DNA from 2 places in the Clostridium taeniosporum genome. Region 2 is predicted to be linked to the other one. Evidence: predicted binding sites of a transcription regulator. Region 2 holds the regulator's gene; the other holds the start of a gene.
What was found. The regulator LexA, encoded in region 2, represses DNA repair genes until DNA is damaged. The targets are predictions, from matches to a motif close to CNAACANNTGTTNG.
Positions count from the first base shown of each region.

Region 1: a site for LexA is predicted at 13,685-13,698, ahead of recA (recombinase RecA). Genes of this name have one in related genera too.

Region 1 is NZ_CP017253.2:1,230,497-1,247,476, forward strand. It holds gene BGI42_RS05875 (DHH family phosphoesterase) at 1-532, shown strand, start outside; gene truB (tRNA pseudouridine(55) synthase TruB) at 529-1,404, shown strand; gene BGI42_RS05885 (bifunctional riboflavin kinase/FAD synthetase) at 1,421-2,347, shown strand; gene rpsO (30S ribosomal protein S15) at 2,463-2,726, shown strand; gene BGI42_RS05895 (polyribonucleotide nucleotidyltransferase) at 2,800-4,905, shown strand; gene BGI42_RS05900 (M16 family metallopeptidase) at 5,163-6,470, shown strand; gene BGI42_RS05905 (YlmC/YmxH family sporulation protein) at 6,536-6,817, shown strand; gene dapG (aspartate kinase) at 6,948-8,147, shown strand; gene BGI42_RS05915 (ClpP family protease) at 8,213-8,917, shown strand; gene BGI42_RS05920 (DNA translocase FtsK) at 9,031-11,397, shown strand; gene rimO (30S ribosomal protein S12 methylthiotransferase RimO) at 11,501-12,841, shown strand; gene pgsA (CDP-diacylglycerol--glycerol-3-phosphate 3-phosphatidyltransferase) at 12,825-13,415, shown strand; gene recA (recombinase RecA) at 13,718-14,785, shown strand; gene rny (ribonuclease Y) at 15,248-16,789, shown strand; gene BGI42_RS05945 (stage V sporulation protein S) at 16,937-16,980, shown strand, end outside.
Region 2 is NZ_CP017253.2:1,648,159-1,665,138, reverse strand. It holds gene mutL (DNA mismatch repair endonuclease MutL) at 1-1,645, shown strand, start outside; gene miaA (tRNA (adenosine(37)-N6)-dimethylallyltransferase MiaA) at 1,648-2,577, shown strand; gene hfq (RNA chaperone Hfq) at 2,626-2,859, shown strand; gene BGI42_RS07730 (methionine gamma-lyase family protein) at 2,935-4,224, shown strand; gene lexA (transcriptional repressor LexA) at 4,337-4,942, opposite strand; gene BGI42_RS07720 (hypothetical protein) at 5,111-5,548, shown strand; gene BGI42_RS07715 (hypothetical protein) at 5,618-6,109, shown strand; gene BGI42_RS07710 (YtxH domain-containing protein) at 6,273-6,818, shown strand; gene BGI42_RS07705 (tyrosine recombinase XerC) at 6,934-7,923, opposite strand; gene ybaK (Cys-tRNA(Pro) deacylase) at 8,535-9,014, shown strand; gene miaB (tRNA (N6-isopentenyl adenosine(37)-C2)-methylthiotransferase MiaB) at 9,360-10,724, opposite strand; gene BGI42_RS07690 (hypothetical protein) at 10,854-11,132, opposite strand; gene BGI42_RS07685 (GNAT family N-acetyltransferase) at 11,150-12,025, opposite strand; gene BGI42_RS07680 (bifunctional 4-hydroxy-3-methylbut-2-enyl diphosphate reductase/30S ribosomal protein S1) at 12,170-14,077, opposite strand; gene cmk ((d)CMP kinase) at 14,098-14,760, opposite strand; gene BGI42_RS07670 (BaiN/RdsA family NAD(P)/FAD-dependent oxidoreductase) at 14,856-16,076, opposite strand; gene BGI42_RS07665 (DUF1653 domain-containing protein) at 16,214-16,441, opposite strand; gene BGI42_RS07660 (pentapeptide repeat-containing protein) at 16,517-16,980, opposite strand, start outside.

The sequences.
Region 1 (16,980 bases), 420 kb from region 2:
AAATTTAGAAATAGGTAAAGCTATTTACACATCATTAGTTACGGATACTGGTTCTTTTAGACATTCCAATGTTACAAAAAGAACTCATTCAATTGCTTCAGAACTTATAGAATTAGGAGTAGACAATAGTAAAGTACACAGCAATCTTTTTGAAAATAGAGAATTTAATAAAATAAAATTAATGGGTTATGTATTATCAAATTTAGAGTTATTATTAGAAAATAAAGTAGCTGTAATGGAAATACCATATTATATGTTAGAAAAATTTGATTTATTAACAACAGATACTTCAGATATAATTTCTTTTGGACTTGGAATAAAAGGAGTAGAAGTAGCTGTATTATTAAAGCAATCAGAAAAAGGAATAAAATGCAGTTTAAGATCCAAAAATGATGTTGATGTAAGAAAAGTAGCAGAGGTATATGGTGGTGGTGGTCACATTAAAGCAGCAGGTGCTCTTCAAAAAGATGTAGATTTAGAAGAAGCTAAAAAGAATTTATTAAAAACAATAAAAGAAGAGATGAATCTATGAATGGAGTTTTAAATGTATTTAAAAATAAGGGTATGTCTTCTTTTGATGTAGTTAGAAAAATAAAATTTCTAGCAAAAGAGAAGAAAGTTGGACATACAGGAACTCTTGATCCAGAAGCAGAAGGAGTTTTACCAGTTTGTTTAGGAAAAGCAACTAAAATTATTGATTATATTATGGATTCTAGAAAAGTATATAGAGTAAAATTAATATTAGGAAAAAATACAACTACTTATGATTTAGAAGGTGAAGTTACAAAAGAAACAGATGCTTCTAATATAAAAGAAGATGATGTAAAAGAAATTATACTTTCTTTTTTAGGCGAATATGATCAAATACCACCTATGTATTCTGCGTTGAAACAAAATGGTGTAAGACTTTATGAACTTGCAAGACAAGGAATTGAAGTTGAAAGAGAAGCAAGACGTATAAACATTTATAATATTAGTGATATTGTTTTTGATTTACCATATGTGTCTTTTGAGGTTGCATGTTCAAAAGGCACATATATAAGAAGTTTATGTTATGATATTGGTGAAAGATTAAATGTGGGAGCTACTATGGTTAATTTAATAAGAACGGAAACTTCTATATTTAAAGAAGAAAATAGTGTTAATATTGAAAGTTTAACAACTGAAAATATTGAGAAATATTTGATGAGTATAGAAGATGCTCTTATATCTTATCCTAAATTAACAGTCAATAATTCATTTACAAAGTTATTAGTAAATGGAGTAAAGGTGTATGATAAAAGATTAAGTGATGAAGTTATAGAAAATGATATTTTGTATAGGGTATATGATAAAAAGAATACTTTTATAGGACTTGGAAAGCGAGACAATAAAGGATTTAAAATACAAAAGTTATTATTTTAAAGTGGGAGTAATAAAAATGGTTATTATAGAAAACAACTTTGAGGATATAAAAACTTATAAAAATTATATTGCTCTTGGAAGTTTTGATGGATTACATATAGGTCACTTATCATTAATAGATAAAGTTACGAAAATAGCAAAAAAAAATAATGGTAAAAGTATGGTCTTTACATTCAAAAATCATCCAAGAAAGTTTATAAATCCCAATAATACTCTTAAACTTTTGATGGAAAATGATGACAAGGTAAAAATATTAGAAGATAAGGGTATTGATATAATATATTTCGCAAATTTTAATAAAGAATTTATGAAGATAACACCAGAAGAATTTATAAAATTTTTATGTGTTAATTTAAATGTAAAAGGAATAGTAGTAGGTTTTAATTATAAATTTGGATATAAAAATTCAGGTGATATTAAGCTTCTAAAGGAACTTCAAAAGAAACATGGATATGAATTACACATAATGGATTCATGTACATATAAAGATGAAGTTATAAGTAGTACTAGAATTAGAAAAGAACTAGAAGAAGGAAATGTATTAGAAGCAAGTATCATGTTAAATAGACCATATTTTATAAAAGGTGAAATTGTACATGGTAGACAATTTGGAAGAATGATGGGTTTTCCAACAGCTAACTTAAAATACAATAAAGATATTATTTTACCTAAAATAGGTGTATATTATACTAATGTAGAAGTCAATAATAAAATATATAAGGGGATTACTAATATAGGTAATAACCCAACTGTTAATGGTAAAGATATTACTGTAGAAACTAATATTTTAGATTTTAATGAAGATATTTATGGAAATATAATAAAAGTTTATTTTGTAAAGAAAATAAGAGATCAAAAGAAATTTGATTCTATCGATGATTTAAAAAAAGAATTAAAAAATAATAAGTCATTTGCAGAAAAGGAAGAAAAAATCGTTAAATAATATTTATTTACAATAATGATTACTTCTGATATAATACCATTGAACCTACTTCTAAGTTTAAAGGCGCCATCTTTTTACTTGGAAATAAGGGGATAAAATACACGGAGGTGCACTTATGGATAAGGCAAGAAAATTAGAAATAATTAAAGAATATGGAAGAGGCGAAGGAGATACAGGTTCTCCAGAAGTACAAATCGCTTTATTAACAGAAAGAATTAACTCATTAACAGGACATTTAAAAGTTCACAAGAAAGATCATCATTCAAGAAGAGGTCTTTTAATGATGGTTGGACATAGAAGAGGTCTTTTAAACTACTTAGCTGATCAAGATATCGAAAGATATAGAGCTATAATAAAAAAATTAGGCTTAAGAAGATAATTTATAGAGCGGGTATTCCGCTCTATTATTTTAAAAAAATTATTAAAGAGAGTTTGAAAGGAGGGTTTCAAAGATGAATAACGTTTTATCAACTAACATTGCTGGAAAAGAGATGAAAGTTGAATTTGGAAAAATAGGTATGTTATCAAATGCAGCTATATTTATGAGCTACGGGGATACCGTTATTTTAACTAATGTTAATGCATCAAGTGAGCCAAAAGAAGGAATAGATTTCTTTCCTTTAAGTGTTGAATATGAAGAAAGATTATATGCAGTAGGAAAAATACCAGGTGGTTTTATAAAAAGAGAAGGAAGACCATCAGAAAAAGCTATATTAAATGGTAGAGCTGTAGATAGAACTATTAGACCTTTATTTCCAAAAGGATATAGAAATGATGTTCAAGTAGTTTGTACAGTTGTTTCAGTGGAAAAAGATAATTTACCAGAAATATTAGCAATTAATGCTGCATCAATGGCATTATGTTTATCAAGCATACCTTTTACAATTCCAGTTGCAGCTGTTCAAGTAGGAATTATAGATGGTAATTTTGTTGTTAATCCAAATGCAGAAGAACGTGAAAAGAGTTCTCTTCATCTAACTGTTTGTGCAACTAGAGAAAAAGTAATGATGATAGAAGCAGGCGGAGATGAAATTCCAGAAGATACAATGATTTCAGCTATTAAATTTGGATTTAATGAATGTCAAACTATTATTGATTTTCAAGAAGAAGCAATGAAGAAATTTGGAAAAGAAAAAAATACGCCAGAATTATTTACTGCTGATGAAGAAGTAGAAAAAGATGTAAAAGCATTTGCTTCAGAAATGATAAAAGAAGCTATGTATATAACTGACAAAGACGAAAGAAATGCAGCTATAGATGCTGTAAATGAAAAAGTCAAAGAAGAATTTAGTGAAAAATATGAAGATAAATTAGGTGACATAAAAGAAGTTCTTTATAACATGCAAAAGAAAGTTGTTAGACATATGTTATTAAAAGACAAGAGAAGACCTGATGGAAGAGCTTTCGATGAAATAAGACCTTTAGGTTGTGAAGTTGGATTACTTCCAAGAACACATGGAACAGGATTATTTACAAGAGGACTAACACAAGTAATGACAGTGGCAACATTAGGTGCTGTAGGAGATATACAAATCTTAGATGGAATAGATGAAACTCAATCTAAGAGATATATGCATCACTATAATTTCCCAGGATATAGTGTAGGAGAAGTAAAACCTTTAAGAGGACCAGGTAGAAGAGAAATAGGTCATGGAGCTTTAGCAGAAAGAGCACTTGAACCATTAATCCCATCTGAAGAAGAATTCCCATATACAATTAGATTAGTATCAGAAGTATTAAGTTCAAATGGATCTACTTCACAAGCATCAGTTTGTGGTTCAACATTAGCTTTATTAGATGCAGGTGTTCCGATAAAGAGACCAGCAGCAGGTATAGCTATGGGATTAATTACATCAGAAGATTTATCAGAAGAACAGGTATTAACTGATATTCAAGGAATAGAAGATTTCTTTGGAGATATGGACTTTAAAGTTGCTGGTACTACAGAAGGAATAACTTCAATTCAAGTTGACACAAAACTTCAAGGATTTAGTTTTAATGTAGTAGAAAATGCAATTCGTAATGCTAGAAAAGCTAGATTAACTATAATAGATAAAATTAATGAATGTATATTAGAACCAAGAAAAGATGTTTCTTTATATGCACCAAAGACTGAGACAATTCAAATAGATCCAGATAAAATAAGATCTGTAATAGGTGCAGGTGGTAAAGTTATCAATAAGATAATTCAGGATACAGGAGTTAAGATCGATATAAAAGAAGATGGAGCTGTATTTGTAAGTTCAAGCGATCACGAAGGTGTTAAAGAAGCAATAAAGATAATTGAAGGATTAACTAAAGAGGTTAAGGCTGGAGAAATTTATTTAGGTAAGGTAACTAAAATAACTACATTTGGAGCTTTTGTTGAAATTCTTCCAAATAAAGAAGGTTTAGTTCATATATCTAAATTAGATAAAGAAAGAGTTAATAAAGTAGAAGATATTGTTTCTGTAGGAGATGAAATTTTAGTAAAAGTTACTGAAATTGATTCACAAGGTAGAATAAATCTTTCAAGGAAAGATGTTTTATTAGATCAAGAAAATAAAGAAGAAAAATAAAGGGCAATTAATTTGCCTTTTTTACCCTTCTTTAATATATCTTATTCAATATAATATAAATTAATGAATTTAAAATCGCTTTGGCGATTTTTTTTATTATAATAATTTAAAATTTCCCCTTAACATATAGCATGAATTGTAATTATTATTATATAAATATAATAATAAAAAATTTCATATTAAAATTTATTATGGGAAAAATAAGATTATACTTATAGAATTTTAAGCAATTCATAAATGGAAGGAGAGCGCTAATTATGTATAATATGTATACTTTAAATAATGGGCTTAGAGTTATAACAGAGAAAATAGATCACTTAAATTCAGTAAGTGTTGGAATTATGATACAAAATGGTTCAAGAAATGAAAGTGAAGAATTAAATGGGATATCTCATTTTATTGAACATATGTTTTTCAAAGGAACTAAAAAAAGAAGTGCTAAACAAATAGTAGAGGAAATAGAGAATGTTGGTGGTCAAATAAATGCTTTTACTAGTAAAGAAGCAACTTGTTATTATATAAAAGCTTTAAATACTCATTTAGACTTAGGTTTAGATTTACTTTCAGATATGATATTGAATTCAAAATTTGATGAAGAAGAGATAGAAAAGGAAAAAGGTGTAATAATAGAAGAAGTTAATATGAGCCAAGATTCACCAGAAGATGTATTAGATGATAAACATTCAGAGACTGTTTTCGGCACAAATCCTTTATCTTATCCTATATTAGGAACTATGTCTAAAATAAAATCATTCACTAGAGAAAAAATTCTAAATTTTATAAGTGAAAAATATACTCCTTATAATTCAGTAATATCAGTTTGTGGAAAATTTGATGAAGATGAACTGAAGAAATTAATAGAAAGTTGTTTCGGTAGCTGGAAAAGTTCTAAGAAATACATACCTAAATATAATACTCCAATAATTCATTGTGATTCTGGGTATATAAATAAAGATATAGAACAATTACATATTTCATTAGGATTAAAAGGTTTACCTTATAGAGATAAAAATAGTTATCCTTTAGTATTACTAAATAACGTTTTAGGTGGAGGCGCATCTTCTATACTTTTTCAAAAGGTAAGAGAAGAATTAGGGCTTTGTTATACAATATATTCTTATTTACAACCTTTTCAGGGAATAGGAACTATAAATATATATACAGGACTTAGCAAGAATTATGCTGATAAAGCACTAGATGTTATAAATAGAGAAGTAATAAAATTTGCTAATAATGGTATAACTAAAAAGCAATTAGAAATTAGTAAAGAAAAAATAAAGGCAACTTATATTTTAGGTTTGGAAAGTACTAGCTCAAGAATGTTTGCCAATGCTAAAAGTTATCTTTTCACAAATAATGTTTTTACAGAAGATGAAGTTATAGAAAGAATTGATGCAATAGATGAAAATGATATACAAAATGTATTAGATGAGTGCTTTAAACCAGGAATATTGAATGCTGGTTATGTTGGTCAAGATGTAAATTATAATGAGTTAAATAAAATAATATTAAAGGATGTCAAGGCATATGATAATACTTTAAATAGTAATAAGACGTTAATTTAATTATACTTGTAATAAATGTTTTTCTTTAATCATATTATGTTATGAATGAAAGAGGAGGATTTATTATGGGAGAATTAAACAATGTAAAGTATTTAAGTGACATAGAAAAATATGAGTTAATAAATATTAATGATGGTGAAAAATATGATTATTTAGCAAATAACGATTTAATAATAGATGACGATGGGAATTTTAGATTTTTAATTATTAATACAAATGTAAGTAAATTTAGTATGTTTGGAAGTAAGGAGTTTTTAGAAATTCCTTGGGAATGTGTAAAAAAGATAGGATCTAAAACAATAATACTTGATGCGGATGATGAAACAGTAAAAAAAGTTAAACTTTAAAATGGTATGCAAATATTATATTATTAAGTATGAAAAATTAATATTTGTAATCATGAAAGGAGGATATTTATTAAAGTAGATTAAATATAGAAGATTATATTTAGAACTATTTTGATAAATAATTAAACAATTGAAGATAGTTGTTCAAAAATTTGGAGGAACCTCGGTTTCAACATCAGAAAAAAGACAAAAAGTAATAGAAAAAATTAAACAAGCAAAACAAGAAGGTTATAATCCAGTTGTAGTTGTTTCTGCAATGGGAAGAAAAGGTGATCCATATGCAACTGATACTTTACTATCTTTAGTAGATGAAGATTTTAAAATATCAAATAAATTAGCACAAGACCTGCTTATGTGTTGTGGTGAATTTATAAGTTCAGTTGTAATGAGTAATGATTTGTATACTGCGGGAATAGACGCAGTACCATTAACAGGTGGGCAAGCTGGAGTTATAACTAACAACAATTTTACTGATGCAAAATGTATAAATACAAATCCAAAGAAGATATTAAGCTTAATATCTCAAGGAAGAGTTCCGGTAGTTACAGGATTTCAAGGAATAAGTGAAGAAGGATATTTTACAACACTTGGAAGAGGTGGAAGCGATACAACAGCATCAATTCTTGGAGTTGCACTTCAAGCTGAATGTATAGAAATCTATACAGATGTTGATGGTATTATGACAGCAGATCCAAGGCTTGTAGAAGATGCTAGTTTAATAGATATAATAAGCTATAATGAGGTGTTTCAGTTAGCAGATCAAGGAGCTAGCGTTATACATCCAAGAGCTGTAGAAGTAGCAATGCAAGCTAATATTCCTTTAGTTATTAAAAACACTATGAGCAGTTGTAAAGGAACATTAATAAATAATCTTGGAGATAAGGGAAATGAAAGAATAATAACAGGTATAACACATCAAAAAGATAGAATTCAAGTTCTAATTAAACTCGCTGAAAATAAAGATAATGAGAAATATCAAGATGTATTAGATTTATTGGCTGCTAATAAAATAAGTTTAGATTTAATAAATATATTTCCAGATAGACAAGTATTTACAATAAGCATTAAAGATAAAGAAATTGTAGAAAATATACTAAATAATTTTAATTTAAAATATCATCTAGTAGAAGATTGTAGTACTATAGCAGTAATAGGATCAAGAATGAATGGTAGACCGGGAGTAATGGCTAAAATAATTAAATCTTTAGTAATGGCCAATATAGAAGTTTTACAGACAGCTGATTCAAATATGACAATTTGGTGTTTAATTCACTCAAAAAATACTAAAGAAGCTATAAATATACTTCATAAAACTTTTAATTTATCATAGTACGAAATAAGTAGGTATATAATCATTCCTTCCGTGCAAAATAATTGTATGGGAGGAATGTTTTTATGAACGAAATATTTAATGGTGAAAATACTAATGAGAAAAACAATAATACTAAAGCAGAAAATAAAATGCAATCTATAAAAGATTTTGGAAATACTACATCTGTAACTCCAAACAAAAGTATACAAGTTTTATCTATAATAGGTCAAATAGAAGGACATATGATATTACCACCACAAACAAAAGCTACAAGATATGAACATATTATACCTCAGCTCATAGAGTTAGAACAAAATGACAATGTTAAAGGGATTTTAATTGTTTTGAATACTGTAGGAGGAGATGTGGAAGCAGGTCTTGCTATTGCAGAAATGATAAGAAGCATGTCTAAACCAACTGTTTCAATAGTCACAGGAGGAGGACATTCTATAGGAGTACCACTTGCAACAGCATCAGACTATTCATTTATTACCCCATCTGCAACAATGATAGTTCATCCAGTTAGAATGAACGGATTTATAATAGGTGTAGCACAAACTTTTGAGTACTTTAAAAAAATGCAAGAAAGAATAAATGATTTTATTATAAGAACATCAAATATAAAAAAAGAAAATTTAGAGAAGTTTATGTTACAAACTAATGAATTATTAAATGATGTAGGAACAATATTAATTGGTAAGCAAGCGGTTGACTGTGGACTTATAGATGAAGTTGGTGGTATAAAAGAAGCTATATCAAAATTAAAAGAATTAACAGAAAGACAATAACTTATTTAACAGCTATAGAAAAAAATCTATGGCTGTTTTTTATTTTTAATGGTATCTTATTTAAAGGAGAACTTTTATCTATGTAGAAATAAATAATAATGAGGTGATTAAATGTGAGCAGAAGAGGAACTAAAAGTGGAACTAAAAGAAGTAATAAAAAGAGCAAAAAAGAAAATAATATAAATAAGGATATATTAGGAATAATATACATGGCAGTAGGATTAATACTTGCTATAGCTATATACACTTCTTTTGCAGGATTGCTATCTTCTTTAGCACAAAATTTTTCTTATTTATTAATAGGGGTAGGAGCTTATGCTATACCTGTATATTTAATATACTTTAGTTTACAATATATTAAAACCAGAGGAAATGTACAATTTGGAAAAAGGTTTTTAGGAATATCAATGTTAATATTGATGATAATATTAAATTGTTCAGTTATAAGTATTCAAATGATGGATGAAGCAAATAGTTTTGGAGATAATATTAGATTTATTATTGATAATAAAGAAAATTTACATGGTGGATTAATAGGTTATTTTATATGTTACCCATTATATAAGTTTATAGGGGGTATAGGGACTTATATTCTATTTTTTACTTTATCTGTTATTGCACTTATATTAATATTTGATGTAAATTTATATGATTTAGTAGTTGTAGCTAAGGATAAAGGTGAGAAGATTAAACGAGACAGAAATTTAAAAGCTAAAACAAGGGAAGAGGTTAAGGTATTAGATAATACTTTTGTAAATGTAGTTGAAAAAGAAGGGTATTTTCCACCGGCAAATAAAGAAAAAGATGAAATTTTATCAAGTGTGGATAAAAAAATAAAGATTTTGGATTTTATGAAAAATGATAATACTAAAGGTGTTGTGGAGGAAGAGGTTTCATCAGATATAGAAAATCATATTTTTGAAAATATGACAGAAGAAAAAAAATCTTCTAATAAAAAGGTGAAATTAAATAAAGAAGAAAAAGAAAATATGAGTACTGAAATAGAAGAAAATATTTATGAAAAACAAGAGAAAGAAGAAGTTCCATATTTTTATCCAGGTTTAGATCTTTTAAAGATAAATAAAACTCTTAAAGGATCTGATAAGAAAGAATTAATTGAAAATGCCAGTAAACTTGAAGAAATATTATCAAACTTTGGTGTTGATGCTAAGGTTACTCAAGTTACAAAAGGACCATCTGTTACAAGATTTGAATTGCAACCAAGTCCAGGAGTTAAGGTAAGTAAGATAGTGAATTTATCAGATGATATAGCACTTGGACTTGCAGCATCAGGTATTAGAATAGAGGCACCTATTCCTGGGAAAGCAGCAATAGGTATAGAAGTACCTAATGCACATCAAGTAGCTGTATTTTTAAGAGAGGTATTAGAGTCAAATGAATTTATTAATTCAAGTAAAAAATTGGCTTTTGCGCTTGGAAAAGATATTTCAGGTAAATGTGTAGTTGGAGATTTGAGTAAGATGCCACATACATTAATTGCAGGGGCAACAGGTTCAGGAAAAAGTGTATGTATAAATTCACTTATAATAAGTCTATTATATAAATATAGTCCAAATGAAGTTAAATTACTTATGGTTGATCCAAAGGTTGTTGAACTTAATGTTTATAACGGAATACCACATCTTCTAATTCCGGTAGTTACTGATCCTAAAAAAGCTGCTGCTGCACTTAATTGGGCAGTAAATGAAATGACAAGAAGATATAAACTTTTTGCAGATATGGGTGTAAGAAATATGGAATCATATAATGAACTATTTAATAAAGGAACGATAGAAGAAAAACTTCCTTATATAGTTATTATAGTAGATGAATTAGCAGATTTAATGATGGTTTGTCCTAATGATGTAGAAGATTATATAGGTAGATTAGCTCAAATGGCAAGAGCAGCAGGTATGCATTTAGTAATAGCTACTCAAAGGCCATCTGTAGATGTAATAACTGGTGTAATTAAAGCTAATATACCATCTAGAATATCATTTGCAGTTTCATCACAAATAGATTCTAGAACTATACTTGACAGCTCAGGAGCTGAAAAACTTCTTGGAAAAGGTGATATGTTGTATTATCCAGTTGGAGAAAGTAAACCTCTTAGAGTTCAAGGATGTTTTATATCAGAAGAAGAGGTAGAGCAAGTTATATCCTTTATAAAATCAAGTCAAGGTACTAGTAATTATGAAGAAGAAATAATAGAGCATATAAACAATGAATCACAATCATCAATATCAGAAAATGGTGAGGATGCAGATGAATTACTTAATGATGCCATAAATGCTGTAATTGATTATGAGCAAGCATCAACTTCTTTTCTTCAAAGAAAGCTTAGAATAGGATTTAATAGAGCTTCTAGAATAATGGACCAATTAGAAGAGAGAGGTATAATATCTGAAAAAGATGGAAGTAGACCTAGAAAGATACTTATTAACAGAGAAGAATTATATGATAATAAAGAGGAAAATTAAAAAAATATAAGTAAAATGAATAAATTTAGTTTATAATATTGCTGTTAATATTATAATTAATTTAGTATAATTAAGAAACATTAGGATACGGGAGGATAAAAACTTGACTAAATATAAGGTTGGAATGGTGAGTTTAGGATGCGATAAAAACAGAGTGGATTCTGAAATCATCCTTGGAAGAATGAATAATGAATATGAAATAACGAATAATGCAAAAGAAGCAGACATTATAATTGTAAATACATGTGGCTTTATAGAATCAGCTAAACAAGAATCAATAGATACTATATTAGAAATGGCACAATATAAAAATAACTATAATTGTAAGCTTCTTATAGCAACAGGATGTTTAATACAAAGGTATGGGAAAGAATTAGTAGACCTTATACCAGAAATAGACATAATGCTAGGAGTTAATGATTATAATAAAATAGATAAAGTTATTACAGAATTTATTGAAGGTAATAAGGTAGCAGCTCAATTATTAAATTATTCAGATGATAACATAAATGAAGGAGAAAGAATTATTACAACTCAAAAAGAAAGTGCATATATAAGAATTGCAGAAGGATGTAATAATTTTTGCACATATTGTATAATTCCTAAAATAAGAGGAAAATTTAGAAGTAGAAAAATAGAAAATATTCTAAGCGAAGCTAAAGATTTAGCTGGTAAAGGTGTTAAAGAGTTAATATTAATAGCTCAAGATACAACAATGTATGGTAGTGATATTTATGGAAAAAAGACATTACATATGTTATTAAAAGAATTATCAAAGATAGAAGGAATTAAATGGATTAGAGTTCTATACTGTTATCCGGAAGCTATATATGATGAGCTAATCGAAGAAATTGCAACTAATGAGAAAGTAGTAAAATATTTAGATATACCTATACAACATATAAGTGATCATGTATTAAAACTTATGGGAAGAAAAACAAGTAAGAAAGATATAACTGATAAAATAGAAAAACTTAGAAAAAGTATACCAGATATTATAATAAGAACAACTTTTATAGTAGGATTTCCACAAGAAACAGAAGAGGATTTTCAAGAAATAATAGAATTTTTACAAAAATACAAATTAGATAAAGTAGGAGTTTTCAAATATTCAAGAGAAGAAAATACACCAGCTTCAAAAATGGATGGTCAAATAGATGAAGAGATAAAAAATAAAAGAGAAGAAAGATTAATGTTATCTCAAGAAGAAATTTCTAATAATATAAATAAATTTAAAGTTGGCAAAAAATACGATATTTTAATTGAAGAATATAATGGTGAACATTATAAAGGGCGAAATTTTGAAATGGCACCTGATATAGATGGAAATGTATTTTTTGAATCTCAAAAGAAATTGAATATAGGTGAATTCGTTAAGGTAAAAATAATCAAAAATATGGAGTATGATTTAATAGGAGTTGTTGAAGATGAATCTTGCAAATAAATTAACTTTAATTAGAATATTTTTGGTACCTGTTTTTCTGGTATTTATAGTTGTTAAAAGAATACCTTACGGCAGTTTTATAGCTACTATTATATTTGTATTAGCTGCGTTAACAGATAAACTTGATGGATATATTGCAAGAAGTAGAAATCAGGTTACTAATTTTGGTAAATTTATGGATCCGCTAGCTGATAAATTACTTGTTACTACTGCATTAATTACTCTTGTTGAAATGCATATAGTCCCAAGTTGGGCTGCTATTATAATAATAGCACGTGAATTTGCAGTATCTGGATTAAGAACAGTAGCAGCATCCGATGGTAGAGTAATAGCTGCAAGTTGGTGGGGAAAGATAAAAACAGTAATACAAATAATAGCTATAGTATTATTACTATTACAAGTTAATATAGGTGATTCTAGGTATTTAACTAAGTTAGTTATTAATAGTGAATTTTGGAGAAACTTCTTTAATACAATTCCAAGTATAATGTTGATAGCAGCTGTTATAATAACTATAATTTCTGGATATGATTATTTTAGAAAAAATAAAGATTCTATATCCACAAATAGATAAAGGTTAAAAAAATATAATTTGGATATAATTACAATAAGGCATATGAAAATAAATAAGAAGTCAAAGATGCGACAAATATTTTGTGAAATATAATGACTTGGGGTTTGCTATTAGTAGATTCCAAGAAAGAAGTAGTTCATAAAACAAACTAGCATACTGGCTAGTTATTTATTTGAATGTGCCTAATTCCTTCTTTAATACATATTTTAAAGGAGGAATTTTTATCAATACTGTTGACTAATAATAATAGTTAACTTATAATTATATACAGAACATAAGTTCGATGAGAGGAAGGTAATATTATGGCTAATATAGATACAAATAAATTAAAAGCAATTGAAAATGCAATGGGACAAATAGAAAAGCAATTTGGTAAAGGTTCAGTTATGAAATTAGGAGAAGATAGTGTTTTAAATATTGATTCAATTTCTACTGGATGTTTAGATTTAGATATAGCACTTGGAATTGGTGGAGTTCCAAAGGGAAGAATTATTGAAATTTATGGACCAGAAAGTTCAGGTAAAACAACAATTGCTCTTCATATAGCAGCAGAAGCTCAAAAGAAAGGTGGAGCAGTAGGATTTATAGATGCAGAACATGCCTTAGATCCCTCTTATGCAAGAAATTTAGGCGTTGATACAGAAAATCTTATAGTTTCTCAACCAGATACAGGAGAACAAGGTCTTGAAATAGCAGAAGCACTAGTTCGTTCTGGAGCAATTGATGTAATAATAGTTGACTCAGTTGCAGCGTTAGTTCCTAAAGCTGAAATTGAAGGGGAAATGGGAGATTCTCATATAGGTCTTCAAGCAAGATTGATGTCACAAGCTTTAAGAAAATTAGCAGGTACAATAAGTAAAACGAATTGTGTTGCTATATTTATAAATCAATTGAGAGAAAAAGTTGGTGTAATGTTTGGTTCACCGGAAACAACAACAGGAGGAAGAGCATTAAAATTTTATGCTTCAGTAAGACTTGATGTAAGAAGAATAGACTCAATAAAACAAGGTGATGGTATTGTTGGTAATAGAACAAGAATAAAAATAACAAAAAATAAAGTAGCACCACCTTTCAAACAAGCTGAGTTTGATATAATGTACAATGAAGGTATTTCAAGAGAGGGTAACATATTAGATGTGGGTGTTAAGGAAGAAATAGTACAAAAAAGTGGAGCATGGTTTTCATATGGAGATATAAGATTAGGTCAAGGTAGAGAAAATGCGAAACAATACTTAAAAGAAAATCCTGAAGTTGCAATAGACATAGATAATAAAATAAGAAATAAACATAATTTACCATTGGTGGACGGTGCAATAAATGAAACTTTAAAAGAAACAGTTACTGAGAAGAAGGAAAATAAAGGTAAGTAATAAAAAGCAAAAGAATAATTTCTTTTGCTTTTTTATTCTTTAGGAAATTATATCGTTGGAGTATTTATGCATAACTTATAAAATACTGTATTTTAAAGGTATTATGAGTATCAATAAAGAATAAAAAAATCATATGTAGCACCATTATTTTTGCATTAAGTTTGGAAAGGTTGTATAGCTAAAAAAATAAATTATAAAGAATTTATTTTGTAAAATATGGTTATAATTATAATGTAAATATAACTAAAATTTTATAAAAAACAGAAATAAAAAAACTTATAAAACTTAGTAGATATGAGTATGACAACAATATCATAGCAAGCTTGACATAATTTTATTTTTAATATAAAATAAAAAGGAACACTGGTTTATCATATTCACAATACAGTGAGAATACTATGACACCTACTACGGTTTCTTGTTTACTAAAATAGATAGCTTAACAAGCTAGGAGGTGTTTATATGAATTGGATTTTTATAATAATAGTAGATTTATTTATATTATTAGTATTAGGAATACTACTTTATAAAATGATACAAAGAGTATCAAAAGAAAAAGTTGAGTCTCTTGAAAATGAGGCACAAGATGTTTTAGAAAGAGCTAAAAGAGAAGCTGAAGCTCTTCAAAAAGAAACAATACTTGAAGCTAAAGAAGAGGTTCATAAGTTAAGAAATGACTTTGAAAAGGAATCTCGAGAAAGAAGAAATGAGATTCAAAGACTTGAGAGAAGAGTTATTCAAAAGGAAGAATCACTTGATAAAAAAAGTGATATACTAGAAAAAAGGGAAGAAAAGATTAATCAAAGAATGCTTGATATAGATCAAGTAGAAGCAAAAGTACAAGAACTTTATACCCAAAGAAGAGAAGAATTAGAAAGAATTTCATCTCTTTCTAGTGAAGAAGCTCGCAAAATTTTGTTAGATGAAATTAAAAGAGAAATTTCACATGATGCTGCATTGATGATAAAAGAAATCGAAAGTAAAGCTAAGGAAGAAGCAGATAAAAAAGCAAGAGAAATAATTACTACTGCTATCCAAAGATGTGCTGCAGATCATGTGTCTGAAACTACTGTGCACGTTGTTGCGCTACCAAATGATGAAATGAAGGGTAGAATAATAGGTAGAGAAGGAAGAAACATTAGAACTTTAGAAACATTAACAGGAGTAGATTTAATAATAGATGATACTCCAGAGGCAGTCATTCTTTCAAGTTTTGATCCAATAAGGAGAGAAGTTGCAAGAATAGCACTTGAAAAGTTAATAGTGGATGGTAGAATACATCCAGCAAGAATCGAAGAGATGGTTGAAAGAGCAGTCAAAGATGTAGAGAATGATATAAAAGACGAAGGGGAACAAGCGACCCTAGAAACTGGCATAAATGGATTACATCCAGAACTTATAAGACTACTTGGTAGATTAAAGTATAGAACTAGTTATGGTCAAAATGTATTAAAACATTCCATAGAAGTCTCATACTTAGCTGGTTTAATGGCTTCAGAATTAGGTTTAGATGTTACTCTAGCTAAAAGAGCAGGATTATTACATGATATAGGTAAAGCTGTAGATCAAGAGCAAGAAGGACCTCATGCGTTAATCGGAGGAGACTTAACAAAGAAATATCATGAACAACCATTAATAATAAATGCTGTAGCAGCCCATCATGGAGATGTGGAAATGCAATCTTTAGAAGCTGTATTGGTTCAAGCGGCAGATGCTATATCAGCAGCAAGACCAGGAGCAAGAAGAGAAACATTAGAAGCATATATTAAGAGATTGGAAAAATTGGAAGAAATCGCAAATTCCTATGAAGGTGTAGAAAAGTCATATGCCATTCAAGCTGGAAGAGAGATAAGAATTATTGTTAAACCAGACAAAGTTGACGATGCTGGTACTGCTGAATTAGCGAGAAATTTAGTGAAGAGCGTAGAAGAACAACTTGAATATCCAGGACAAATTAAAATTAATGTAATAAGAGAAACTAGAACAGTAGAGTTTGCTAAATAAAATTAAAAGATAAAATGTGTATAAAATATGCATTTTATCTTTTTTTATTTAGAAAATATTATAAATAAAAAGGAATTTTGCTTAATATATAGAATATATATTAATGTAAACGATTTTTGTATAATAATTCTAGGAGGAATAATAAAAATGGAAGTATTAAAAGTATCAACTAAATCAAATCCAAACTCTGT
Region 2 (16,980 bases):
AATTGAAGGTGGAAAATTTTCAAAAATTACAGAGTGTGGAATTAATAAAGGAACTATAATAGAAGTAAAAGATTTGTTTTTTAATGTTCCTGCAAGAAAGAAATTTTTAAAAACAACATCTAAAGAATCATCTTTGATTAATGATATTATAACTAGAATAGCTTTATCTAATCCTAATATTAGCTTTAAACTATTTAATAATGGTAAGAAAGTTATTCATACATATGGAAATGGTAATATGAAAGATGTAATAAGAACTATATATGGGAAAAATATAGTTGAAAATGTATTATATTTTGAAAACACATGTGATATAGCTACAATTTATGGTTATGTGGGAAAAGAAGAAATTGCACGAGGTTCTAGAAACAACCAAAGTATTTTTGTAAATAACAGATATATAAAGAATCGAAGTTTAGGAATTGCTGTAGAGCAAGCTTTTAAATCATTCTCCACTATAAATAAGTTTCCTTTTTTTATATTATTCATAGAAATATATCCAGAATATATAGATGTAAATATTCATCCAACTAAATCAGAAGTAAAATTTAATGATGAGAGATTTATATTTAAAAAGATATTTGGTGCTGTTCATGCATCTTTAAAGGAAGAAGTTTTTGATAAATTTTCAATACCTGAAGAAGAGGAAAATAAAGATAAAAATAAAAACTCAAGTTTAAATATAGAAGAAATTACATTTAAAATAGAAGAAGAACAGGAAAAAGTTAAATATAACATTAACAATTTAGCACAAAAGAACATATGTTCTGACAACGGTAATAATAGCATAAATAAGCATATTTATGAACAAAAATCTATTGAAAATACACAAATTAATGAGAATACACCTGAAAGTATAGAAATTCCTATTGATTTAAAAGGTGAAAATATTAAATTAGATGTCCATAGTGATGATAAAAATAATATAAATCTGGTTTATGATAAAAATGAACTTAAATATACTACAATAAATGAAACTGATACTTCATGTGAAAATCTAGATAACAAATATATTAAACATGAAATAAATACTGGAAAAATTGAAAAAGAAGAAAGAAGTCCAAAATTTCCTGCTATAAGAATTATAGGTCAATATAATAAAACTTATATATTAGGGGAATATGTTGGAACTCTTTATATGATAGATCAACATGCAGCTCATGAAAAAATAATGTTTGAAAAATATTTAAATGATATAAACTCAGGAGAAATAATAATTCAGCCTTTAATGATACCAACAGTAATAGATTTAAGCATAGATGATTATTCGTATTTTGAAGAAAATAAGGATGTATTTAAGGAAGCGGGTTTTGCTATTGAAGATTTTGGTGGTACGTCTATTGCATTAAAAGAAGTTCCATATTTTTTAGGGAAACTTAAGCCTAGAAATTTATTCTTAGAAATACTAGATAATCTTAAAAATCTAGGTTCTGGTAAAACTACTGAAGTAAAACATAATGCTATAGCAACTAAAGCTTGTAAAGCAGCTGTAAAAGGAAATGATCCATTAAGTGAATTAGAAATGGTTAAATTAATTGAAGAATTAAGATATATAGATGATCCATTCCATTGTCCTCATGGAAGACCAACCATTATTCAATTTACTAGTACAGATATAGACAAAAAGTTTAGGAGGATTATTTAATAATGAAACAAAAGATTTTAGTTCTTGGAGGACCTACAGCTGTAGGAAAGACAGAACTTTCAATAAAACTTGCTGAAAAATTAAATGGAGAGATAATATCAGCAGATTCAATGCAAATATATGCAAATATGGATATAGGTTCTGCTAAGGTTACAAAAGAAGAGATGAGAGATGTAAAACATCATATGATAGATATCCTTTCACCAGAAGAAGAATTTTCAGTTGCAGATTTTAAAAATAGAGGAGAAAAAGCTTTAAAAGAAATTATAAATAAAAAAAAGCTTCCTATGATAGTTGGAGGTACTGGATTATATATAAATTCTTTAACATGCAATGTTACTTTTACAGAAGCTGAAAAAGATGAAGAATACAGAACTTATTTGGAATCATTAGCAGAGGTAAATGGTAATAACTATATTCATGAAATGCTTAAAGAAATAGATGAAATAAGTTATAAGGAAATACATCCTAATAACAGAAAAAGAGTAATAAGGGCATTAGAAGTATATAAACTTACTGGAAAGCCATTTAGTTCTTATAACGTAGGAAATGACTTTTATAAAACAGATTATGATATACACTATTATGTATTAACTATGGATAGAGAAAAATTATATAATAGAATTAACAAAAGGGTAGACATAATGATAGAAAAAGGACTTATTGATGAATGTATAGAACTAAAAAAACTTGGATATACTGCAAATATGCAATCGATGCAAGGTATAGGCTATAAAGAAATACTTTATTATTTAGATAAAAAAATATCATTAGAAGAAGCTATAAATTTAATAAAGCAAGGTTCAAGGAATTATGCTAAAAGACAATTGACTTGGTTTAGAAGAGATCCTAGATGTATTTTCTTAGATAAAGATCTTTTATCTGATGAGGAAATATTAAGTAAAATTGTTGATGACATAACAAATAACTAGGTTTATAATAATATAAAGAGAATAAAAAATGGAGGTAAATATGGTTTTATGAATAAGCAACAAAATAATCTACAAGACATATTTTTAAACAATGCTAGAAAGAATAAGATACCTGTAACAATATATCTTTCAAATGGCTTTCAATTAAATGGAACTGTAAAAGGGTTTGATAGTTTTACTGTTATTTTAGATTGTGATAATAAACAAATGCTTATATATAAACATTCAATAACTACTGTAACTCCAGCAAAACCAATTTTATTTGTAGATAATGAAAACTAAAATAAATAGGCAATTAATTGCCTATTTATTTTTGAGAAAATATATTTATAACACCTAGGAGGAGAATATATAAAAATGTTAAAAAAAACAGAAGAATTTCTAATCAATAATTATAATGTTCGTGAGGAAGCATTTAAATTATATAAACAAGCTCTAAAAGAAACAGAATATATTTTTAAAGAGTATGATGAAATAAGAGAATTTAATCAACTTAAAGTACTAAAAGCATTTCAAGAAGAGAGAATAAGTGAATCACATTTTACTAATACCACCGGATACGGACTTGATGACTTTGGAAGAGATACTTTAGATAGAGTATATGCTAAAATATTTCAAGCAGAAGCTGGATTGGTTAGACATAATTTTGTAAGTGGTACTCACGCTATTGGTGCTGCTATAATGGGAAATGTAAGACCTGGTGATAAAATACTTTGTGCTTCTGGAATGCCTTATGATACACTTTTAGGGGTATTAGGACTTGCTAATAAAAAAACTAAAGGTTCTTTAGATGAATATAATGTAAAAACAGATGTTATTGATTTAGATAAAAATGGGAAATTCCAATTTGATAAAATCAAAGAAGTTTTAAAAAATGATAATGATATAAAATTAATACACATTCAAAGAAGTACAGGATATGCTTCAAGAAAATCTTTTTTAATTTCAGAAATTGAAGAAGTAATAAAATGTATAAGAGAAGTAAGAGATGACGTTTTAATATTTGTAGATAATTGTTATGGAGAATTTATAGAAACTATTGAACCAACAGAAGTAGGGGCAGATCTTATGGCCGGATCTCTTATGAAAAATATAGGTGGAGGTATTTCTCCAGGTGGTGGATACATAGTAGGTAAAAAAGAATATGTTGAACAAGCATCTTATAGATTTACTGTACCCGGAATAGGTGGGGAATATGGAGCTACTTATGGTCTTATGAGGAGCTTGTATCAAGGTTTATTTTCAGCACCACATGTCTCTATTGAAGCTGTAAAAACAGCTATATTCTGTGCAAAAACTATGGAACTTGCTGGATTTAAAGGATTCCCAGCATCAACTGATAAAAGAACAGATATAATACAAGCTATAGAATTTGGAGATCCAAAGAAATTAATTCAATTTTGTAATGGAATTCAGGCAGCCTCACCAATTGATGCTTTTGCTGTATGTGAACCTTGGGCTATGCCAGGGTATGATAATGAAATAATAATGGCTGCAGGAGCATTTATATCTGGTTCAACAATAGAATTATCTGCAGATGGTCCAATAAGGGAACCTTATATTGCATATATGCAGGGTGGATTAAACTTTGATCATGGTAAAATAGGAATTTTGATAGCTTTGAGTAGAGTATTAGAGATAAAATAAGTATCTATTAATTAATAAAAGATATTTTAACAATAAAACAAGCTGAAATATTAAATTTTACTTATATTTCAGCTTGTTTTATTAAACCTTTAATCAATTTTTTTTATTTTTATTAATAAGCTCTAAATATTCCTACTAATTTACCTAAAATAGAACAATCATCAACTATTATAGGATCCATAGAGTCATTTTCAGGTTGTAATCTTATATGATCTTTTTCTCTAAAAAATCTTTTTATTGTTGCTTCTTCATCTATTAATGCAACAACTATATCTCCATTTAATGCAGTTTGACAGCTTTCAATAATTGCTAAGTCATTATCTCGTATTCCTGCATTAACCATACTTTCGCCAGATACTCTCAACATGAACAGCTCATTATCATGTTTTATGTAATCAAGAGGTATAGGAAAAGAATCTTCTATATTTTCACTTGCAAGTATAGGCATCCCAGCAGTAATTTTACCTACTATAGGAATATTTATCATTTCTTTTTTTTCACTATCACTTTTAACAATTTCTAATGCTCTTGGTTTTGTTGGATCTCTTCTAATTAGACCTTTCTTTTCCAGTCTCTTTAAATGACCATGTACCGTAGAAGTTGATCTTAATGAAACGGCCTCACATATTTCTCTTACTGAAGGTGGATATCCCTTATTTTCTATATATACTTTTAAAAATTCATATATTTCTGTTTGTCTATCTTTGCTTTCTATCATTGATATTACACCTCTCTATCCTATAGTTATTATAACATAGGTTTTATAATATAACAAACTTATGTTCTGTATGTTCTAATTGTTATATTTATAAATTTTATTTGATTTAAATTCCTGGTTTTGATATAATATAATGACAATTTCATAATAGAAATGAGGGTGCTTAATATGAAAAATAAATATACTGATGATGATTATTGCGATATATATGAAAATAAAATATGTGATAACTGTGGTAAATGTTTAGAAATAGATGGAGTAGATATTAAAGCTATAAAAATAGAAGATATTGCAAAAACAAAAGATGAAAACAAATTATTGGAGAAAGAATTTGTTAATAATTTAAAATCATCTCTTAGTGAAGAACAATTAGAAGAAATGGAAGAACGTAACTTAGATTTAAAAGACGCTTATTCTAAATTTATATCATCTAATGGATTAAATTCAGAAGAGTTTAGTATTAATAATAATGAAGAAGTAGAATATGAAGATGCTTTTGATCATATTGAATACTTAGATGATAATGAATTATTTAATGATGATAATATAGAAGAACTCACAGAAGAAATATATCCTGGAGTAAGAAAATTTAAAAACAAAGCATAAATATGAATATATAGGCCTTTTTAACACAAACTATTAATGAAATAGTTGTGAAAAAGAGGTGTAATTTATATGAAAAATAGATTCATTTTAACATTATTAGCAATGACATTTTTATCCACATCAATGTTTATGATTGGATGTAATAACTTAAATAACGGAGCATCAAATAATACTTATAAAAATGCTTCAAGTAAAATAAACGAAGGAATTAATGAAGTTGGTCAAGAATTCCATTTTGATACAGCTAAATTTATAGATAATTTAAAAAATTCAGGATATGATATTACTAATTATTCAGTGGAAGATAATTTATCTAGATCAACAATAGCAACTTCTTATAGTATTGGAAATGATAAAGTATATGTATATCAATATAATAACCGCAATAGTTTACATGAAGATATAATCACACTTTCTCAATCAAAAAAAATTGGAATAGAAGATGAATTTTCTAGTATATCCCATTATTATAAGCAAGGGAAATTACTTATACGATATGAAGGAAACGATGCTGATAATTTAAATTACTTTAATAAATCATTTGGAACATTGTTTATATAAATATCTAAAAGATAAAATAACTTATGTTTAAAGTTATTTTATCTTTTTTATTGTTTACTTTACATAATATTTATTATGGTTAAAATGTATGTTAAATGAATATATTAAGTTGTTTTTGGCAAACTAAATTAGAAAGATTAATTAGAAATGAGGTGTAAAATTTATGAAAAGAAAATCAATTTTAGCGTTATTATTATCTACATTAATCTCATGTTCAATGTTTGTAGGATGTGGACCTAATAATACTTCTGATAATGTTAATAATAACGAAAAAAATAACATGGAAGAAACAGGAGAAAATGTTAAAGAGGATGTTGAAGATCTAGGAAATGATGTCAAAGACACAACAAAGAATGCTGGTGAAAGTATAAAATATACAGCAATAAATTTTAAAGATGATATAGTAAATGCCGGACAGGAACTTAAGGATGCTGTAACTGGAAATGAAAAAAATTATTTTAGTGGAAAAGAAACTGATTACATGGTGGGAAATGATTATGTACGAGTGTATGAATATGAAGATATTAACAAAGCTAATGAAGATATAAAGAGAATATCAGAAAACGGAATGACAATAGAAGGTTCAACAGCAGATTACACTCGTAAACCATATTATTATAGAAAAGGAAATACATTAGTTGTATATGAAGGAAATGATCCTGCATATGTTAAACAATTCAAAGATACTTTAGGTGAACCCATAAGATAATAAGATATAGTTACACTATAAATATTATGTAAAGTGATTTATGAGTTGAAATCTCTATTATTATACAATTCATAATAATAGAGATTTTTATAAGTTAAAAATAGGAGAGTAGTAATTATAATTTTGATAATGGATTTGATTTAACAGCATCTCTTAATGTTTCATCATCTATATGAGTATAAATTTGAGTTGTTGAAATATTTTCATGCCCTAATATATTTTGAAGGCTTCTTATATCTACATCGCCATATTTATACATAAGGGTAGCAGCAGTATGTCTTAATTTATGGGGAGTATATTTTCCATCTGTCAAACCAGCATTTTTAATATGTTTTTTAATCATTATTTCAACAGTTCTTTGGTTTATTGGTTTATTATGAGAAGATAAAAATAAAAACTTTTTATTTTCTGGTAATGCTTTTGAGTCATCTCGAACTTTCATATAATTTTCAATTGATTTTAAACACGCTTCATTAAGATAAACAGTACGTTCTTTATTACCTTTACCTATAATAGTTAAAGTATCATTTCTGATTTTTTCAATATATATTCCACACAATTCAGATAAACGCATCCCACAATTTAAGAATAGTGTTAATATACAATAATCTCTGGCATAATTTTTATTATTTTTGTCTAATGAAGATAGTAAATGTATACTTTGATCTAATGTTAAATATACAGGATGCCTCTTATTTATTTTGGGGGATTCCAGTTCTGTTGTAGGGTTGTCCATAATTAATTTAGCTTTTCCTTGCAAAAACTTAAAATATGATTTCAAAGTAGCAACTTTTCTAGCTCTAGCATAAGCACTATTATTTCTATATTTTTCTATAAAGGACATAAATGCATATAAATCTCTTAATTTTATTGTTTTTAAAAATTCATCGTCTATATCTGTAATATTTATATCTTCAAATTCTATTTTTTTATCTTTAACAAGCCCTCTATATAATTTCATAAATCTAAAGAATATTGTTAAATCTTTTTTATAAGCAGTAATTGTATTACCAGATTTATTTTTTATGGTTTCTAAGTAATTTAAAAAATCTATTACAGAATCGGGTAAATCATTGTTTTGGAAAAAATCAATATCATAATTCATATTTTTATCACCATCATTTATTTTAATTTAAATCTATTTCTATAAGATTTAAATATATTATACCAATAAATGAATTTTTAATCAATTATTTCGGGAAATGTATATTTCCCGAAATAAAAATGAGCATTTTTTTATAATAATAATGATTTTTTTTGCAAAATTTTAACCTTGATTTAAATTTATTCATTAAATAATATCTTGAATTTAATGAATAAAAAAATATTTCCTTTAAATTATAGACAAATATACTAAGTTTTATGCACTTATTTTATAAAACCCTATACTTAAATAAATCCAACTAAATATGAACAATCCTTATTAATAATTATTATCCATAGCTATTGTAGAATTAATTGGCAATTATTTTACAATTTTATTCTTCATTAATAAGAAATTAAATTTCAATACTACTTCTTACTAATTTTTACACATAGAACGCAAGTCTATTTGTATGAAATTTAGAATTTGAAAATAAATTAATTCTAGTATTTCTACTTTTGTTATTTTTTCAAATCGTGGTTTTGAAATAGATGTTAAATAAGAATTTGGATAAAAATCCATTATAATATATAATAATAATGAATTTTTTATTAATTAAAGGAGAAAAAGTTATGGCTAAAGAAACTAAAACTAATGCTATGAGAATTTTGGATAGTAAGAAAATAAATTACACTACTTATAGTTATCAAAATAAAGATGGAAAAATAGACGGTGTAGCTGTGGCCCATAAAATAAATAAAGATGAAAATCAAGTTTTCAAAACTTTAGTTACACAAGGACATTCTAAAGAATTTTATGTTTATGTTGTTCCGGTTGCACAGGAATTAGATATGAAAAAAGCTGCTAAAGCTGCTGAAGAAAAAAATATTGAAATGATTCATGTTAAAGATATAAATAAAATAACTGGATACATAAGGGGTGGTTGTTCTCCTATAGGAATGAAAAAACCTTTTAAGACATTTATCCATAATACAGCTTTAAATTATGAAACAATAGTATTTAGTGGAGGAAAAATTGGTTCTCAAATTGAAATGAATCCTAAAGATCTGGAAAATGTGATCAATTGTACATTTATAGAATTAATTAAATAGTATTCTTTAACGTTATAATCAAATTATCATTTTAAATTCAGGAATTGATAGTTAAAAGTGCTATTTTTGCAGCTATAGAACATATGTTCTACCGTCGTAAAAATAGCACTTTTTAAATATATTTTACAAATTCAGATTATGTTCTAATAAGAATTAATTTAAAACAAATTATATTAATTCATTATCTAAAGCCATAATTAAATTAATTTTAAATATATATTGAAGCTTAAAATTTGTAAAATATTATACTTTAATCAATCTAAAATCAACCTAATTTTAAACATAAAAATAAACTAATTAAGATTTATAACAATTAATCTTAATTAGTTTATTAATACTACTTTCCTACTCTACAACTTCTCCTACTAAAGAAAATGATTTAGCTTCAACTATTTTAACTTTAACAAGTTTACCAATCATTTCTTTACAGCCGTCAAAATTAACAAGCTTAGCATTTCTTGTTCTACCTGTTAATTTATTTTCATCATTTTTACTAGTTCCTTCAACTAAAACTTCATATATTTTTCCTTCAGAAGCTTTATTTCCAGCAACTATTCCTTCATTAACTACTTCTACAAGTCTATTAAATCTATTGTGTTTAATATCATCAGGTATTTGATTTTCCATTTTATCTGCTGGTGTGTGATTTCTTCTTGAATATATAAATGTAAATGCAGCATCATATTTAACTTCTTTTACTAAGCTAAGAGTTTCTTGAAAATCTTCTTCTGTTTCTCCAGGAAAGCCAACTATTATATCAGTTGAAAATGTTACATCTGGAATTTCTTCTCTTATCTTTTTTGCTAATTGTAAATATTGTTCTCTATTATAATGTCTATTCATTGTTTGCAATATTTTATCACTACCACTTTGTACTGGTAAATGTACTTGTTCACAAAGTTTATCACAATCTCGTATAGCATATATAACATCTAAAGTTAAATCTTTAGGGTGAGATGTCATAAATCTTATTCTTTCAAGACCTTCTATTTCATTTATTCTTCTTAAAAGTTGTGCAAAAGTAATTTCCTCTTCAAGACCTTTACCATAAGAGTTTACATTTTGTCCAAGCAAAGTAATTTCTTTGTAACCAATAGCTACTAATTCTTTTATTTCGTTTTCTATGTCTTCTGGCTTTCTACTTCTCTCTCTTCCTCTAACATATGGAACTACACAATATGTACAAAAATTATTACATCCATACATTATAGTAACAAAAGCTTTTACATTGCTTTTTCTATCGATTGGAACTCCCTCTACAATTTCAGTTTCTTTATCTAAAATCTCTTTAATTTGAACTCCTTCTACTTGGACTCTATGTAAATATTCTGGAAATTTATATGCATTATGAGTTCCAAAAATTATATCTACATAAGGAAATCTACGTAATATTTCATCTGCCATACCTTTTTGTTGCATCATACATCCACATAGAGCGATTATTAGATTGGGATTTTTTTCTTTTTGCTTCTTTAACCTTCCAAGGTTACCGAAAACTTTATTTTCAGCATTTTCTCTTACACAACAAGTATTAAAAATTACAATTGAGGCGTCATCTCTGTTATCAGTTTCCTCATATCCTTGAGATTTAAGCATTCCTGAAAGTTTTTCCGAATCTTCTTCATTCATTTGACAACCCCAAGTTTCAATAAAGAAGAATTGTTTTTTATCTATTTTATTTTGTTTTAAAATGTCTATATCAAATTGCATTAGTATTCCTCCAAGTTTTTTAAATTATACTTCTGTATTATATCAAATAATTTTCATAATTAAAAGACTATGCTTGAATATACAGTAGTGTTAAGTTAAATAAAATATTATTATATATTTTATTTGATCTTAATTACCACTTAAACCTTCTAAAGTATAAAAATTACCACAATACATTGTTTCTATATTTATATCTGTATCTGAAATAGGTACAAAAGTGTTTTTATCAAGACCATCCTTAGTTATAACATAAACTTTTAATGTTATATTATCTACATAACAATCATATTCCGTTATTTTTTTGTGCTCTTTTTTAACAGTATTAAGAAATTCTAATTTACTTTTAAAATAATTTTTATTTCCATATACTAATCCTTTATCATGTTTCCAAATTAATTTATAACTCATATTATCCCACCCTATAATTATGATTTTAAATTACTGTATAGTTTATTTTCCCATGTAGTCACTCTTCTATATTCTTCAAAACCTATTTTTTTATACAAATTCATAGCTTTATAATTTTCTACTTCAACATTTATTGCAATACATGAGATATGTCTCTTACTACATAAATAAATCAAATATTTTATAAGCATTTCTCCATAACCTTTTTTCCTATATTCTTCTAATATTCCTACATTAACTATTGTGTAAAAATCTTTTTTTGCGATAACTTGTCCATATCCTATCGCTACATTTCCAAGCATTATAAAAACGCATAAATCATTTATATAATAATCCTCTTGCTCTTCCTGTTTTATATCATATGGAACTAATGGAACTCTTTCATTATCTTGAAATACAGAATTTTGGATAAAACATCTTAAATTTTCATCTTGTTTTTTAGTGAAAATCTTAAAATTAACATTTTTATTAAATTTAAATTTACATTTAGATATTTGCATTTTCATTAACGAGGTAGATTTAATTGTTTTAAAATTTAGTTTATTCATTATATCATAAGTTAATTTACTATCAACTACATCAAAACTTAATGTTTTTCCTTTAAAAATATGAAATAATTCATTAGATAGCCAATCTATATGTTTCTCATTTATATATAATGAATTAATTTTTATAACTTCTGTTAATGGATATTGTATCCATAAATAACCTATATATTCATTTTCATATTTAAAAAGTTTTATTTCTCTTCTCTTTCTATATTTACTAATAAATGATTTTTTATTGTATAATTCAAAAAAATCTTTATCATTCATATATTTATTATTTGCCTCTTGTTGTAACATTTCTAAATATTTTAAATTTTTAAATGATAATTTTTCTATTATAAACATAAAACTCCTCACTTCTACTAAATAAAGTATAGTATTAAAAAAATACTTAGTCAATTAATGGTATTTAACAGAAGTTATTTTTTGCAATAAAAAGAACCCCTATATAAATTATATTGGGATTCTTTTTATTGTATACATATTTTATTAAATATCTTTTATACTTAAACTTACTCTTTTATTTTCTTCATCAACTTCTAATATCTTAGCTTTAACTTCTTCACCAACACTAAGTACTTCTGATGGATGAGATATTCTATTATATGAAATTTTTGAAATATGAACTAAACCATCAACACCAGGTTCTAATTCTACAAAAGCTCCAAAATCATTAATTCTTACAACTTTACCTAAAACTATTGAACCTTCTGGATATTTTTCTTTCACATTTTCCCATGGTTTTGGAAGTAATTCTTTTCTTGATAAAGATAACTTTTTATTTTCTTTATCAAGAGCTATTATCTTAACTTCTATAAATTCACCTTTTTTTAATATATCTTCAATATTTTTAACATGATTCCAAGAAATTTGAGACAAATGTAATAATCCATCTATTCCATTAACATCTAAAAATGCTCCAAAACTAGTAAATCTTTTTACTTCAGCGTTTATTACATCTCCAACATTTAAACTTTCCCAAGCTTTTTCTTCTTCTGCTTCTTTAATAACTTCTAATAGAACTCTTCTAGATGCAATAACTTTTTTAGGTTGTTCTGTAGAATAATCAATTAATTTAACTTCTAATATTTGATTGATATATTGAGATTTATCTTTAGTGAACTTAACATCTATTTGAGATGCTGGTATAAATATTCTTACTCCTTTATGATAAGCAACTAGTCCATTTTCTGAAGCTTCTTTAATTTTAACATTTAAAGTTTTCCCTTCATTAAATAATTCATTAAGTTCTTTATACGCTTCTTCTCTTTCGTATTCAAGTCTTGATAAAACAACATATCCATCAGAATTTTGAAGTTTTATAACTTTAGCTTTTATACTATCTCCTACATTAAGATTTTCTAATACACTTTCTACATCTTCATTTGAAGTTAATTCATTAAAAGGAATAACCCCATCTATCTTATATCCAACAAGTGAAACTATAATAGCATCTCTAGTTTTTGAAAGTATTTCTCCTTCTATCTCATCACCAATTACAAACCTTCTATCAAGTTCATTCATTAATGATAATTGATCATAATTTTTAATATTTTCTGTATTATTCATAATTCCAATTACCTCCTTAATAATCCAATCTGGCGTAGATGCACCAGCTGTAATACCTATTTTATTTATATTATTATTTATAAATTTTTCAGGTAACTCATTAACATTTTCTATGTGTATAGTATTATTACAATTTTGTTTTGAAATCTGATATAATTTAGTTGTATTAGAACTATTTTTACCACCAATTACTATCATAGTATCTACTTCTTTTGATAATTTATTAGTGCTTTTTTGTCTTACATCTGTAGCTGCACATATTGTATTAAAAGCTAAAACTTCTTTAGCTTTTGTAGATATATTTTTTAATAATCTTTCCCAATTAGTAGCTTTTTCTGTTGTTTGTGATACTAAACATACTTTAGAAAATCCCTCTTCTTCAATTTCACCATTTCTAGAAATTATAGCTTCATTATTACACCAACCATTTATCCCAACAACTTCTGGATGATTAGCATCTCCAAGTATTATTATAGTATATCCTAGCTTATAATATTTATTTACTTTTTTTTGTATATTGGTTACAAAAGGACAAGTAGCGTCCATAATTTTTAATTGATTTTGCTTTAAAAGATCTAATACTTCTTTAGACACTCCATGAGATCTTATAACAATAACATCATCTTTATTTAAAGTATTTATATTTTCTAAATCTATAGAATATATATTATTTTTTTCTAGAAATTTTACAACATCATTATTATGTATTAATGGACCTAAAGTATATATCTTTCTGCTTTCTTGTTTTTGTATCTTAATAGCTTCATCAACAGCTCTTTTTACTCCAAAACAAAATCCAGCGTTTTGCGCTAAAATTATTTCTTTCATTAGTTTATTCTCCTAAAGATTTAAATATTTTTAATTTTTTCTCTAATATAAGAATTAATTTTTTCTGTAACTTGAACTATATTTAAACCAGTAGTATCTATTTCAATTGCATCATCTGCTTTTTTTAATGGATCAACTTTTCTATTAGTATCTTTATAATCTCTTTCTATAATATCTTTTAATATATCATCATATAAACACTCAATATTTCTATCTTTAAGTTCTTTAAATCTTCTATTTGCTCTTTCTTCTGGAGTAGCAGTTAAGAAAAATTTAAACTTAGAATTTTTAAGCACTACTGTACCAATATCTCTTCCATCCATTATGACATCAAATTTATTTGACATATCTCTTTGAAGTTTAACAAGTTTATTTCTCACTTCAGGTATAGATGCATATGAAGAAACAATACTACTTATTTCAGGTAAAGTTATTTTACTTTGAATATTTTCATTATTTAAAAATAAATCATCATTTTCAAAGTGCATTTCCATAGTATCTATTAATAAACAAATTTTTTCTACATCATTTTCAGATATATTATTTTCTTTACATTTTAATGCTACAGTTCTATACATAGCACCAGTATTTATATACATTAAATTAAATTCTTTACCTACTAATTTTGCTATTGTACTTTTTCCAGCTCCAGCCGGACCATCTATTGCTACTGCTATTTTCAAAACAATTCCTCTTTTCTAAAAATCTTATATTAAATAAAAACCTTTAATAAGATTATATAATTTTTTAGTATTTCAAACAAGAAATATTTAACTTACTATTTAATATGACTTCCAGCAATTACTCCAGTAGAAAATGCTATTTGCACATTATATCCACCTGTAAAAGCGTCTATATCAATTACTTCTCCACAAAAAGAAAGATTATCTATAATTTTAGATTTCATTGTGGATGGATCAATTTCCTTAACATCAACTCCACCTTTTGTAACTATCCCTTCTGCAAGAGGTCTTAATCCATCTAACTCAAACGATAAGTCTTTAAGAAGATTTACTAATGTTCTTCTTTCCTCTTTAGTTATTTCATTAACTTTTTTATCTTCAGGTATATTAGATCTCTCTATTATTATTGGAATTAATTTTTGAGGTAATAACTCATTTAAAGAATTTTTAAAATCTTTATTTAAATATTTATTAAAATCTTTTTGCACTCTTTTGTCTAACTCACCTAAATTCAATGATGGTTTAAGATCTATATGTAATATATACTTTTTATTATCTTCTATAAATCGGCTTCCACTTAATATAATAGGTCCTGATACACCAAAATGAGTAAATAACATTTCCCCAAAGTTTTTATATACAACTTTTTTATCATTTTCTTTTATTGTTATTTCTACATTTTTAAGTGCTAATCCCATAATATCTTTTGTTTTAGAATCTTTCACAACCATAGGAACAAGTGCTGGCTTTAATGGAATTATACTATGACCTAATTTTTTAGCAAATCCTTGTCCTTCTCCCCTTGATCCAGTAAGAGGATAAGATGCTCCTCCAGTAGCTATAATATAGTAATCTGCCTTTAAAACTTCATTTTTATTTATCTCAATTCCTATTATTTTATTATTTTTACATTTTATATCAGTAACCTTAGAATTTAATCTTATTTTTACATCTGTTCTACTTAATGCATTTGATAGACCTCTAATTATATCAGATGATTTATCTGACTCTGGAAATACTCTATCTCCTCTCTCAACTTTTAATTTAATTCCTTCATTAGAAAAAAAACTCATAGTATCTTCATTAGTAAATGTATATAATGCGCTATACAAGAAATGTGAGTTACCAGGTATATAATCAAAAAACTCAGAAATATCCTTTGCATTTGTAACATTACATCTACCTTTTCCTGTAATAAATAGTTTTTTTCCCAATCTTTCATTTCCATCTAGCAGTAATACTTTATTTTCTTTTGCAGCTGTTATTGCAGCCATCATTCCTGCTGGACCTGCTCCAATAACAATAACTTTGCTCATTAAAAAAATCAGCTCCTTAATTAAATAATATTTATAAATATTGCATTATAGTATCAATTTTAAAAATTGTCTAATTTAAATTATACAATATATGATTAATTTAATATATAGTATAGATATTTACGATTAATTTTCATTTAATCATGTATATATTCAAATCTATATTCTTGAATTACTTCAGGATATTTCTCTTTATCAACTTTACTCATAAACATATCATATGGTCTAATAAAAGTTTTAAAATCTCCATAAAGTGCTTTATATACAATATATTTTTCTCTCGTTTCACTATGTATTGCTATATCTATAACCTGATATTCTTTTCCTTTAAAATGTCTGTAAATGCCTTTTTTTAATTCTCTAATCATAAATTCTCCTTATTAAGTTTTTTCTTCTTCTAAATAAATAGTACACTTCATATATTAACATATTTTAGAGCTCTACTTGATAATAATTCCAAGTAGTTTAGAAAATTCTAAAGCTTGAATAGGTGATACTATAACACCATTTAATTCTTTTCCAGTTAATATAATTGATGATATATCGCTGTTAGTAAAATCTATCCCTTTTAAAGAAGTATTTGTAAACTCACTTAATATTAAATTACAACTATTAAAAGCTATCTTATTAAAATTACATTCTAAGAAAATTCCACTTTCCATATTACACTCATCAAAATTTATTAGTTTCATTTTAGAATATGAAAAATTAGAATACTTACCTATACATTCTTTAAAAAGCACATTTTGCATATTGCATCCATCAAAATTACTTCCTGTTAACTTACACTTTTTAAATTCAACTCTATGGATACTTCCATCAGAAAAATCTATATTAGATAAATTACAATTTTCAAATACAACATCTAGCAAACTTATATTTTTGAAAGAACATTCATTAAATA